Regions from separate parts of the Peribacillus sp. NPDC096540 genome, predicted to be linked through region 3. Evidence: riboswitches for the same ligand, from Rfam matches in the RefSeq annotation. Region 3 holds a riboswitch; each other region holds the start of a gene.
What was found. Region 3 has a riboswitch for S-adenosylmethionine ahead of ACQKMR_RS01380 (methionine ABC transporter ATP-binding protein). Riboswitches for the same ligand answer to the same signal wherever they lie in the genome.
Positions count from the first base shown of each region.

Region 1: it holds a riboswitch for S-adenosylmethionine, as region 3 does, so the genes downstream of both, ACQKMR_RS25355 (bifunctional homocysteine S-methyltransferase/methylenetetrahydrofolate reductase) here and ACQKMR_RS01380 (methionine ABC transporter ATP-binding protein) in region 3, are expected to answer to the same signal.
Region 2: it holds a riboswitch for S-adenosylmethionine, as region 3 does, so the genes downstream of both, ACQKMR_RS08075 (sugar ABC transporter substrate-binding protein) here and ACQKMR_RS01380 (methionine ABC transporter ATP-binding protein) in region 3, are expected to answer to the same signal.

Region 1 is NZ_JBNNTG010000047.1:5,233-9,871, reverse strand. It holds gene metH (methionine synthase) at 1-1,031, opposite strand, end outside; gene ACQKMR_RS25355 (bifunctional homocysteine S-methyltransferase/methylenetetrahydrofolate reductase) at 1,024-2,871, opposite strand; SAM riboswitch class I at 2,976-3,074, opposite strand; gene ACQKMR_RS25350 (thioesterase II family protein) at 3,258-3,995, opposite strand; gene ACQKMR_RS25345 (DUF3810 domain-containing protein) at 4,134-4,639, opposite strand, start outside.
Region 2 is NZ_JBNNTG010000006.1:29,554-34,192, forward strand. It holds gene ACQKMR_RS08070 (GTP-binding protein) at 1-1,773, shown strand, start outside; SAM riboswitch class I at 1,870-1,975, shown strand; gene ACQKMR_RS08075 (sugar ABC transporter substrate-binding protein) at 2,093-3,208, shown strand; gene ACQKMR_RS08080 (sugar ABC transporter ATP-binding protein) at 3,274-4,639, shown strand, end outside.
Region 3 is NZ_JBNNTG010000001.1:304,640-309,278, reverse strand. It holds gene ACQKMR_RS01395 (hypothetical protein) at 390-593, opposite strand; gene ACQKMR_RS01390 (MetQ/NlpA family ABC transporter substrate-binding protein) at 698-1,531, opposite strand; gene ACQKMR_RS01385 (methionine ABC transporter permease) at 1,546-2,214, opposite strand; gene ACQKMR_RS01380 (methionine ABC transporter ATP-binding protein) at 2,207-3,241, opposite strand; SAM riboswitch class I at 3,422-3,534, opposite strand; gene ACQKMR_RS01375 (O-acetylhomoserine aminocarboxypropyltransferase/cysteine synthase family protein) at 3,652-4,639, opposite strand, start outside.

The DNA.
Region 1 (4,639 bases), on a different contig from region 3:
TTCGTTCTCTCACCGACGAACAAGGGACGCATTGAATCATCATATATAAGTGGCTCAATGCCTGATACGGCATGGCCATGTGCTGATTCCCTCATTTCACGGGGCTGAACGCCTTCTAGAACCTTAGAAAGCTCTTTAATATGTTCTGGTGTTGTTCCACAGCAGCCCCCAATGATATTGACCCAGCCTTTTTCTGCAAATTGCTTCATTTTCTCTGCAAGGGAAGTCGGGGATTCATGATAATGACCTTCTTCATCAGGTAGGCCAGCATTCGGATAACAGCTAATGGCGCTGGTTGATATATCTGCAAGTGTCCGAATATGGTCTATCATGAACTCTGGTCCTGTTGCACAGTTCAAACCAACAGCCACAGGCTTCATATGTTCAACTGATAAATAGAACGCTTCAATAGACTGACCGGCTAGGGTCGTACCCATTGGTTCGATTGTACCTGAAATGATGACAGGCACTTCTTTCCCTGTTTTAGCAAAGGCCGCTTTTATTCCAGAAAAGGCAGCCTTTACATTAAGCATATCCTGACAGGTTTCTACTAACAACAGGTCCACACCACCGTCTAATAGACCGAGTGCCTGTTCTTCATAAGAATCGGTTAAAATATCAAATGTGGTTCCTCCTGTAACAGAAAGTGTTTTTGTTGTTGGCCCCATTGAACCAGCAACATATCTTGGCCATTTATCATTTGAATATTTTTCACAAGCTTTCACGGCAAGTTCAGCTGAAATTTTATTAAGCTTATAAGCAATCGTACTTATTTGGTATTCCTCAAGAACGATGCTCGTGGCTCCGAAGGTATTTGTCTCAATAATATCGGCACCTGCTGCTAAGTATTTTTCATGGATGGTTTGGATGATTTCAGGTTGCGTCAGTGATAAATATTCATTACACCCCTCGAATTGTTCTCCCCCAAAATCCTCTGCTGTTAAATCCTCAGCTTGTAGCATGGTTCCCATTGCCCCATCAAGAAGGAGAATCTTAGACTTTAACTGTTCTTGAATCGCTTTTTTATTCATGTACTGCCACCTCTGATGTATGTTTACTATCGACTTCTCTAATATATTTTGTAAGTTCCGCTGTCATTTCATAGCGAAGGAATGGTGTAATTAAATAAATCCCCTTGAATTTTTCTCTTGCGGCGTCCACCAGTTCTCTGGCGATATTTACACCTTCCATTCTTGACTTTATCGGGTCATCCCCAGCTAAAGCCATAGCCCGCCTTACATTATCAGGTAATTTAATACCAGGTATTTCGTTATGGATAAATTCCGCATTTCGTGTGCTCGTTAACGGCATGATTCCGACGAAAATCGGAGTATCTAAATGTTTTGTCGCCTCATAAACCTCTTCAATCTGATCAACTGAATAAATCGGTTGGGTCAAAAAGGACTGAGCACCGCAAGCAATCTTCTTTTCCATCCGCTGAACGGCCTTATTCAAATATTTCACATTTGGGTTAAAGGCAGCCGCTATTTTAAAATTGGCTCGTTGACCTAGGCTTTGACCGGAATAAGAAAGACCTTCATTAAATTGTTTTACCATACTAATTAAGTCGAATGATGATAGATCATAGACTGAAGTAGCACCTGGGAAGTCCCCTATTTTTGAAGGATCACCAGTGATAATCAGTATCTCGTTCAACCCCACCGTTTGAAGTCCCATTAAATGTGACTGAAGGCCAATTAAGTTCCGATCACGGCACGTAATATGCACCATTGGATTTACATCTAATTGGTTTTTCAACAAATTGGCCAGCGCCGCATTAGATATCCTCGGCGAAGCAAGTGAATTATCAGCTAATGTAATCGAATCAACACCCGCATTTTTTAATGCCTCCGCACCAGCCATAAAACCTTCAATTCCTAATTTTTTCGGCGGATCAAGTTCAACAAGAATCGTTCTTTCAGTTTTGGCCTGTTCATGCAGGGGTAGTTCCAGTTCTCTATGATTCACTTCAATTATTTCGATTTCACGGGCTTTCGTCATTTTTTCTTCTATTGGAACTAAACTCCCAATCGCATTTTTCACAGATTGAATATGAAGTGGTGTAGTTCCACAACACCCACCGATAATCGTGGCACCCTGCTCACGAAGCTCAAGGGCACTTGAGCCAAAATATTCAGGAACTGCTTTATAAACTAGTCTTCCATCCACGTAATCCGGTAGGCTGGCATTTGGATAGATAGCGATAGCAGCTTGTTTTGGCAAAGTCACTTCTTCCAAGGCGCGAATCATATGATGTGGACCGAGACGGCAATTCACACCAACAACATCAGCACCTAATTGCTCGAGTTTTTGAAATGCTTCATTTAAATGGATCCCATTTTGAAGATTACCTAATTCATGCATCGATACATTTGCAATAATTGGCAATCCAGTTTCTTTTTTAACAATTTGCAACACGGTTTCAAGTTCTTCCAAATCATAAAATGTTTCAAGGAGAATCCCATCAGGATTTTCTATAAGCAGACTATATAGCTGCTCACGAAAACCTCTCTTTATTTCTTCCATGCTTAAATCCGATTTACGTATACTTCGCTGAGCCCCTATAGTACCAAATACAAATGCATTGCCTTTTGCGGCTTTTTTAGCTAGGATAACTCCCTGACGGTTAATTCGGCTTACTTCATCTTCAAGACCATGCCGTTTCAATTTATTAAAGTTGGCTCCGTAAGTATTCGATTGTAGAATATCAGCACCTGCTTCTAAATAGGCACGATGAATGGATTCAATTTGATCAGGATTAGTGCAATTTAATTCCTCATAACATTGATCGATTCCATATGAGTATAATAATGTTCCCATTGCTCCTTCTCCAACCAGCATTCTTTCTTTCAATTCTTTACGAAAATCCATATGTACACCCTCTCTCAAAAACAATTCTGTTTTTGTCGTTTTCTATGAGTATGAGAGAAAAGAAAAAAAAACCTTCTCAAAGAAGAAGGTTTTTTGAAACATTCTCCTCATCTATCAAGCTCTGCTTGCTGGATTTAGCACCTTTGCCTAAGCTGGTTGCTGAGGTTTCTTCGGGCCAGTCCCTCCACCTCTCTCGATAAGATCCATTTATAAAGTTTTCTTAACATTTTAAAATTTGATTATATTTAATTTACATTAATAATCTGTCAATTTCAATACCTGATCGTCATTTTTTTCACTTTTGAAGCACCAATTCTTTCTCCATACATCAAAGAAGCTGTAAGAAATGCTATATCATTTCCTTCGGAATCAATTACTTCAATTTTTTAATCCCCTCGAAAAGGTTGAGTATCTTTAACAATAAAATTTACAATGTCATTAGGATATCTATTTAAAAAAAAATGTTCTCCTTTAAACTTATGAAATTTCGCATTCCCTTCAACAACTTCGGTCCATTTTTGAATTTTTTTGATAGGAGTCGAAAAATCATTATCCGCATAAAAAACGCTTATTCCACAACTTATTTTTTCTGCTTTGGGTTGAAACTTATAATTGTCCAATATTATAAAATCTGCTCGCAAAATCGGAAGAAATATATCCATAATCTCTTTTGTATAAAATTCCTCTGAAAGTCCCCCATATTGTTCTACCGTTTGCAAGAAAGTTTCATTAGTCATATTTTCAATATTATCTCTCTTTTCAGAAATATGTGGAGCATTTCGCCCAGAAAAAAACAGATGGGTTGGTTCCTTAGTTCCCATTTGCTTAAGTTTATAATATATCTCATAAGTCAATAAGGCTCCCATACTGTGTCCAAATATAACATATTCATCGTCATATTTTAATTGTTCACTTATTCTTTTTGCGATATCTTCACTTGCTTCACCAACAGACTTGTAGCAAGGCTCTCTGAATCGAGTTCCTCTTCCAGCCAATTCACTCATACACAATTCATATCTATCCGGCAGTAGTTTTTTCCATTCATAATATACATTTACCGACGCTCCAGCATATGGAATCGGAAATACTTTTATTTTATTTATTTCACTCACTCCTATGTTCAACTAAAGCCCACTATAAATTACTATATAGACCAATAAATATTCAAGATACAACCATATGTAACAAAAACGGACAATAGAAATTCAAAAGAAACATTTACAAAAAAATAAACTTCGCTCCTAGTAATTTTTATACTTTATTTAATTATACTTCTCTATTCCTCGCTGCTCTGCCAGCAACAAATTTACCATACCACTATAACTATTTAAACCGTCTGCCTGGTTATTCGCCTTCAGATAAAAGTCATTTACAATTCTTGAAATACTTGAAATAACACTCTCATACTTATCCCGATACTGCTCATTTTGTACTATGTCATGCTGCACCGCCTTGGACAGACTGGACATTATATCAGACGCCTTATCTGAATCAACTTTCTTTAGCGCAGATATAGAATAATCAAACGCTAGAAAAAAACCACTGTAAAGTATAATTGGATCATCCTGCTGCTTACATGCCAGATAAGCTATAAAATTTGCCTCATCCTCATGCATAAAACCACTCTGATGTGCCAATTCATGTGCCATAGTAGCAGGCGCCAAAAAAACTGGCACATGAACATTGATATTGGATTCAAAAGTAAAAGGGACAAAAATACCATGTATCCCTGCACGCGACATTAGTTTTGACATCACCACTGGTTTTG
Region 2 (4,639 bases), on a different contig from region 3:
GAAAGTCTATTAGCAAAATCGCCTAAATTGGGAGGCGGATTGGAAGCGGGCGAAAAACTGTTCAATTCCATTATTCAGTGGGCTGAAGAGAATAACTTAACAGTTGGCAATAAGCTGAAGTGGATGGTAGACGGACTTAAGGATACCGAAAATTTCAATCTTCTTCTTGTGGGAAGCACAGGCAATGGCAAGACATCCTTTATTCAGTCACTTGCTGGAGAGAGTATTGCTGCCGAAGACCATTCGTCCCTTGTCAGTGTCAAAGATGGGGATAATTTGGAAATCTATGAAATTACAGATACTGATCACAAAGTCGTTGGTGAGTTAACCGAATTGGATGAAACACGACGCCAACGTGGAACCATTGTCGACGTGACCCTTATTAGTGACTATCTAAGAAATAATCGTCTGCGTTTACTTGATACACCAGGGTTCAATGGGGAAAAAAGTGTAGATTCTGATTTCCAAGGGTATTTACAAGGCAGCGATGGACTGATGTTTGTTCTCGATGCACGTGCACCTTTCACCGGTAGTGAACGAGATTTGTTATTGGAAATTCAAATGATGGCACCGAAGCTTCCGATTCATTTCTTACTAAATAAGATGGATACGATTTACAGTGACCAAGTCGCAGTCCGCATGGAAGATGAAACATGGGATAAAGTGAATGCGTATTTCCCGAACGCAAAAGTATTTGCTTTCTCCAAACTTTATGACAGCAAACAGCAGTTAAAGGACCTTTCATCCTTCCTTGATTCGAATTATCAAACTGATAATTGGAAGGAAAGAAGATCTGAGAAGATTCTTGCATTCACTCGCAAAACGTTATCTTACCTGCTAGAAAAACGGGCAGCTAATGAGCGGAAATGCGAGCACTCCATTTCTTGGAATGAGCAGATGGAAGTCAAATTGAATGGAGCCGTCAATCAACTGGCTGATTTGGAAAAAGAAAAAAGTGAAAATATCATAAGGTCGTATCGTTCAATTAAAGAAGAAGTGAAAAATCAGCTTTCTTCAAGAATCCCTGAATTACTGAGAGAATGTTCTAAATCATTAACGGAAAGTAGCGATTTTAGCCAAGTTCATATACAGTTGAACGAAGAAATGAATGAGCAGATTCAGGCATATATCTCAGACAAGATTATGCCGCAATATTACCGTTCTCTACAAGATTGGATTGCTACATCCCAGTTGGAATTTACACAAATTCAACAGTTTATGGATGAGATGAGTGCAGGGTTCAATGAATTGTACAAAGAAGAGCGGATTACACTTGCCGGAGACTTTAGAGTTTTGGATGACTGGCGCCGTGATGCGGATCGGATGACAAGCAGTATCCGCATTGAAAACGTTAATATTTTATTACGCCGGACACCATCACAATTGCTGCTTAAAGGGGCAGGGAAACTGTTTGGAGCTATTCCACAAAATAAAACTAATATGTACAACCGTTATAAGAAGTACTTAGAAAATGAAGACTACCAGGATGTCGCAGAGATGATCAGTGAACGTTTCCTTACACAATTCGGGTTGTTTGAAAAATCTTTGGATCGAGATATCTCACTTTTCTATCGCAGTTCATTTGCCTTACTTCAAAAAACGATAGAACAAACACAGACGGAAATCAAAGACCATCAGGCAGCACTGGAGCATATGAGAGAAAATCCGGAAGTATACCGTGACCCGATTACTCTGTTTGAAGTGAAACTGCGTCAGTTAGAGAGACTTGAAAAAATCGAGAAAAAGCGTCTGGCTAAGCTACAAAGAAAATAAGTGTAGTAAGCAACATTTTAAATATTCAAAAATCTATTGACTTTACGACTATATCCCTATAAAGTGATAATTACGAAAAACGTAACACAATATATTCTCTTATCAAGAGTGGCGGAGGGACTGGCCCTAAGATGCCCAGCAACCGTTCCATTAGGAATTGGTGCTAAATCCTGCAAAACAGAAATGTTTTGACAGATAAGAGAGGGACAAGTCTGCAAATCAGCTGATTAAACCTCTCTATTCTAGAGAGGTTTTTATTTTGGGATTTACACCAACCTGACTGATAAGATTAATGTGTAAAAAATAGGGGGGAACTACAATGAGGAAGTCAATTTTTAAAAGGGTTTTCGTTTCGGTCATAGCTTCGGCTTTGCTTTTAACGGGCTGCTCTTCAGGACAAAGTTCAACAGAATCAAAGAAGGATGAAAAAGTATCTTTTAAAAATGTTCCAGAACGATTTGCAAAAGGGGAAGGTGCCAAAATCAAAGTCATTCGTAAAATTGGCGGAGATGATCATACTGCGCAATATTTAGCTGGAGCGAAGGAAGAAGGAGAAGCATTAGGTTTTCAAGTGGATACGTATACAGCGAATGGCGATACGGCTAAATTCCATGATGCAATCGCCCAGGCTTTACAGGAAGATTATGATGGCTATATCATCTCCCATGGTGATGATGCAGCAACGGTGAATGACGTTCAAAAGTTGGTTGATGCAGGAAAAAGCGTTGTCACATTCGACTCTATTAACGACTTATCTAAAATTGACGGTGTGACATTAACTTCACAGGATGATGAAGCATTGGCAACTCTGGCTTTTGATAAATTGATAGAAGAACAAAAAGGTGAAGCGGCGATTGCATACCTGTGGGTAGATGGTTTCCCACCAATGGTGAGAAGAAATGCGGTGTATCAGGAAAAATTAAAAGAAAATCCCGGGATTAAAGAAGTCGAAAGATTCGGAATAGCATCTGCAGATACTTCGGTTCAGACACAAAATGCAGTAGCCGCAATGTTGAATAAATATCCCAAAGGTAAACTAGATGCGATTTTCGCAACATGGGATGCATTCGCTATCGGAGCAGCTCGTGCGATTAAAGAAGCTGGCCGCGATGAAGTGAAGATATACGGAATCGACGTATCTAATGCTGATCTACAGGAGATTCAAGCGAAAGGCAGTTCATGGTCTTACACAGCAGCTGTCGATCCGAAGTTGATTGGTGCAGTGAATATGAGGATTTTGGCAAAAAAATTAGCGGGTGAAGAAACACCGCAAACATATGACTTAGAAGCTTCACTTATTTCACAAGAGCAGATTCAAGCTTCAAAAGAAGCGGTCAACATGGCCAACTTGTCTGGTATTGTCGAAGGATGGGGAGTATCAACGGAATTTGAAGAAGAATGGATGAAAGTATTGAAAGATCATTATAAAAAGTAAAAAGCAGAGTCATTAGACACTCTCTTTCTAGTGAAGAGAGTGTCTGTTTAATAGGGGGAATGGGCATGGGCACACAACTAGAAATGAAAAAGATATCGATTGAATTTCCAGGAGTAAAGGCGCTTAGTGAAGTTGATTTTTCAGTCCAATCAGGGACAGCCCATGCATTGGTCGGTGCAAACGGAGCAGGGAAATCGACGCTAATGAAGGTCTTATCGGGCGCTCATGCCCATTATACAGGTGAAATTTTTCTGGATGGAAAGAAGCTGGATATCCGTTCACCGAAGGTTGCGCAGGAACAAGGTATTCAAATTGTATATCAGGAAGTAGATACGGCACTCATTCCTTATTTAACTGTTGGGGAAAATGTAATGTTGAATGATACAGTGCAAAACATGGGCAAAAAACAGATGGTCCATTGGAAAGAGTTGCATAGAAAAGCGACGTATATTCTGGCAGATATGAAAATTGGTGTCTCTTCGAAAAAGCTGGTAAGAGATCTTACCTTGGCTGAAAAACAGATGGTTCTGATTGCAAGAGCCGTCTCGACGGAATGCAAATTCCTGATTCTCGACGAACCAACTGCTCCGTTAAGTTATACGGAAACGACAGAACTATTTCGAATTGTAAATGAATTAAAGCAAAGGGGCGTTGGCATCATTTTCATTTCCCATCGTCTTCCGGAGATTTTTGAAATTTGTGAAGAAATTACGATTATGAGGAATGGGAAGAGTGTTACTTGTCGAGAAGTAGCGGATATTACCCAAAACGAAGTGGTCGAGCGAATGCTCGGGAAAACAATGGATGAACAGTTCCCTGTTGTAAATGCTACGATTGGTGAAGTTGTTCTGGAAGTGAAGGGGCTGTCTGATGCCGAAAAAGTTAAAAACGTTAGCCTTTATCTAAAAGCAGGAGAGATTGTTGGTTTGGCAGGATTGGTCGGAGCAGGGAAAACAGAGCTGTGTAAAACCTTATTCGGTCATACTTCTATCACAACAGGGGAAGTCGTGATGAATGGTAGAAAGCTTTCATTGAAAACACCGCACCATGCAGTAAAAAGTGGCCTGGCACTTGTACCGGAAGAACGCAGGAAAGAAGGCGTTCTTGTTCACGAATCAGTTGTAACGAACCTGACTGCAGCAAGTATCGGGAAATTCAGCAAGATATTCAGTTTTGTAGATCGTAAGTCGGAAAAGAAAAAAGCGAAGGAACTTATTACGAGTCTTGGTATTAAAACCCCTTCAGAGGATGCTAAAGTTGAAAACTTGTCAGGTGGTAATCAACAAAAGGTAGCTATCGGAAAGTGGCTGATTGCTGATGCGGATGTGTACATATTCGATGAACCCACAAAAGGCGTCGATGTAGGGGCCAAGAAGGACATATTCGAATTGATTGCCCAACTCGCGAGGAATGGGAAGGCAATTATATATG
Region 3 (4,639 bases):
ACTCTAATTTTCGTAAAAGCATTCTCACTTTATTCTCATTCCAATTTTATAACAAATCCAATTTGTAATCAACTAATATAGATAGGGGTTTCCACTTCTTTCATGATGAAAACCTGTCCTATTGTTACAAAACCCACTGCTATAGGCTATTTACAGCAAAAAGAGCGTTATTTTAGCTTTTCTAAATTAAACCTTATTATTCAGCAAACCTTCATTCTTATTAATATATGTCTAAAAAATCTTAATTGGAAGGTACGCATTACCCTTGTTATAGTGAAAAACGGTCTGCTAGGTGTTATGTAAGTAAATCCAATAAGGACACCCTTATTTTCTAGATCACTTATCATTTTACCTCTACAGACCGATCTTTTAAAGACTCTTTTATATGCTTAACCGTGAATTTTACGCTGTAGGTCAAGGACCATTTTGTTGCACTTTTCATGTTCCTTATCTCGTTCTTTCTCAACCTCGATACGAAGGTCTAAATTTCTGCCGTACTCACTATAGCCAATCCCATGTGATAACTGCATCGCTTTTTCCATTTCGCTTGTTACATGTAAATCTAAAGTATAGATAGTGAACCATCCTTTCAAATTTGTGAATCACTTTATTACTCTATTAATTCTATACCCTTTGTTTTTTTCTTTAAACATAAATAAACGACCTGAAGATTTCCAGGTCGTTCTTCACTCATAAATTATTTAGTTGGTACGACTACACCATCGTATTCCTTTAGAATGAAATCTTGAATTTCTTTAGAATGTAATACTTCTACTAGCGTTTTGATTTCTTCTTTATTTTCGTCACCTTTGTTAACAGCAATAACGTTCACATATGGTGATTCAGAATCTTCGATGGCAATTGAATCCTTAATCGGATTCAATCCAGCATCAATCGCATAGTTAGAGTTGATTAAAACGGCATCGCCTTCGCCACTCTCATAAATTTTCGGAAGTAAGGCTGCTTCATAATTCGCATCAAATTTAAGTTTTTTCTTATTTTCAACAATGTCTTTTGTTGTAGCTGTCGTTTTATCGATGCCTTCTTTTAATGTAATCAGGCCATTTTTTTCTAATAGAGCTAACGCACGTCCGTGGTCAGCAACCGAGCTACTCATAATAATTGTTGCCCCTTTCGGAAGCTTATCGATGCTTTTATATTTTTGTGAATATAGACCGATAGGCTCGATGTGAATTCCACCAGCATTGACGAAATCATATCCATTCTCTTTAATGGCCGCCTCTAAAAAAGGAAGGTGTTGAAAGTAGTTAGCATCCAATTCTTTATCGTTTAAAGCCTTATTCGGTAAAATATAATCTTGGAACGTCTCAATTTTCAACTCTATTCCTTTTTCTTTAAGAAGAGGTTTAGCTTTTTCAAGAATCTCAGCATGCGGAACATTGGATGCTCCTACAACTAATTTCTTCGTTTCCTTTTCTGTATCACTGCCGCTTTTGTCCTTATCTGTTCCACAAGCTGCCAGAGCTATCGATAAAACAAGGACTAATGCAAATCCTAAAAACTTTTTCATCCTATTCATCTCCCTTATCTTTTGTCTAATTTAGATGTAATCACATCTCCAATAATTTGAATAATGAAGACGATAATTAGTATAACAATCGTCGCTACTAGCGTAACGTCATTGTGACTCCTTTGATAGCCGTCTAGATAGGCCAGATTACCAAGCCCGCCGGCACCGATAACCCCGGCCATTGCTGTATATCCGACCAATGCAATCGATGTTACCGTAATCCCAGAAATAAGTGCTGGCATCGATTCTGGAAGAAGTACCTTCCAAATGATCGTGCTCGTTTTTGCTCCCATTGATTTAGCCGCTTCAATAACACCTTTATCGATTTCACGGAGGCCAATTTCAACCATACGCGCATAAAATGGCGCCGCCCCGATAATAAGTGCTGGTAATGCCGCATTCTCACCGATCATAGAACCAACAAGCATTTTTGTAAAAGGTATGAGTAACACAATTAAAATAAGGAATGGAATAGAACGGAAAATATTAACGATAGCACTCATGATCGTGTTAATTACCCGGTTTTCCCACATATTACCTTTCCCTGTTAAAAACAGGACTAACCCTAATAGTATGCCAATAAAAAAGGTAGCAAGTACTGAGATACTAGTCATATAAAGCGTTTCTCTCGTTGCTTCAATAATGTCTTCCCAATCTACATTCGGCAATAATTCTTCAAGCATGAGTAATCACCTCCACGCCTACATGCTGTGCTTTAATGAATTCGATTGCGCGGAGCATTTCATCCTCATTGCCATCAAAGTGGATAAACAGCGTTCCATATGAACCACTTCTAGTTTGAGATATTTTCCCCTGAACGATATTAACATCCAACTCAAAGTTACGTACCAGTTTAGTGATTAACGGACTCTCTGCATGATCTCCTACGAACGTCAATTGAATTACTTTTCCGGCTGGATAGCGTTCCAGCAAGTGTTCCATTGTTTCTTTTGTTTCATCAGGCTCTGTTACCTGTTGAACGAAACGCTTCGTCATTTGTTCTTTTGGATTTTTGAAGACTTCCAGGACAGGTCCTTGTTCGACTACTTGCCCACTTTCCATTACTGCCACGCGATGACAAATTTTTCGGATGACGTGCATTTCATGTGTAATCAAAACAATCGTTAAACCAAGACGCTTATTGATGTCCACAAGCAATTCAAGTATTGAATCGGTTGTCTGTGGGTCTAAAGCAGACGTCGCTTCATCGCACAGTAGCACTTTAGGATTGTTAGCAAGAGCCCTTGCAATCCCGACCCTTTGCTTTTGCCCTCCGCTTAATTGCGAAGGATATGCCTTTTCTCTTCCTTCAAGTCCAACTAACTTAATTAACTCATTCACACGCTTGATACGCTCGTTTTTCGAAACCCCTGCAATTTCTAGAGGAAAGGATATATTCTCTTGAACGGTTCTAGACCATAATAAATTAAAATGTTGAAAGATCATGCTGATTTCTTGGCGAGCTTTACGAAGCTTAGCACCTTTGATTTTTGAAATTTCTTTATCGGCCACTACAACAGATCCTTCTGTTGGTGTTTCCAATCCATTAAGCATCCTGATCAAAGTACTTTTCCCTGCTCCACTGTAGCCAATAATACCGAAAATTTCGCCTTTATTTATTTCAACATTAACATTATTTACAGCCTTTATCGTGTCGCTGCTTCCTTTTCCTGTTCGGAACAGCTTACTAACTTTTGTCAATGTAATCATTAATACTCACCTCTTTTATCCAATAAAACCTATGAACTTAGTTAATTTATCTTCATGATTAGCCTGTAAATATGATTTATAACCGTTTACCAATTTTGCTGTACATGCAAAGGTTTTCCCAAACTAAATAGAAAAAACCCTTCTGCATGAGCAGAAAGGCAGGTGAAAAGGCAGGCCTTTCTCTCATCTTCCAAAGCGATTAAACTTTGTGTGAATTGGCACCTTTCCAAGGAAATTCCCTTGTCGGTTGCCGGGTTTCATCGGGCACATCCCTCCACCTCTCTTGATAAGAGCTAATATATAGAATATTTAAACATCATTAAGTTCTTTAGTATGGAGAAATTTTATCATAGATAAAAAAGGAGCGCAATGTATAATATTTCTAGGAAATTATGAACAGGTCTTTTTTATTAAACAGTTTTAGAAATCAAGGAGACGATATTCGTCGCTTTTTCAATTGCCTGCTCTAAATCTTCTATTAAATCTTCTACGTTTTCAATTCCAATCGATATGCGCACTTGATCAGCACTTACACCCGCTTTTGCTAAACCTATATCATTTAATTGTTGATGGGTCGTGCTAGCAGGGTGGATAATTAAACTTTTAGCATCCCCCACGTTGGCTACATGCGACCATAATTCTACCGAATTGATAAGTTTTGCTCCAGCTTCGCGTCCACCTTGAATTCCAAAAGTTACAACAGATCCTGCTCCCTTAGGCAAGTATTTATCCGCCAGCGCTTTATCAGGGTGACTCTCATTATTAGGATACGAAACCCATGTCACAGCAGGATGGTTTTCCAAATATTGAATGACTGTTTTGGTGTTCGAAAGATGCTCTTTCATTCTAACATGTAACGTTTCCAGTCCCAGCGTAAACTGGAACGCGCTTTGAGCACTTAACGTCGGCCCTAAATCACGAAGTAATTGCACGCGAGCTTTTGTGATAAAGGCAGCAGGACCGACTGCTTCCGAGTATACAAGTCCATCGTAGCTAGGATCCGGTTCTGTGAAGCCAGGGTAGTTTGGTGAGTTCCAGTCGAATTTGCCCCCATCCACGATAATGCCCCCTAAAGTTGTTCCATTTCCCAACAGCCATTTTGTAGCAGAGTGAATGACAATGTCCGCTCCAAAATCAATCGGCCGGCATAGGTACGGGGTAGCAAAGGTATTATCGATAATCAGTGGTATGCCAGCCTTGTGGGCAATGTCCGCTACAGCTTCAATATCAAGAACCCTTAAACTTGGATTTCCGATTGTTTCCGCAAATATAGCCTTGGTTCTAGGCGTAATGGCTTTTTTGAAATTTTCAGGGTCTTCAGGAGAGACGAATTTCACTTTAATCCCATATTTAGGAAGAGTGTTCTCGAAAAGATTATACGTACCGCCATACAATGTA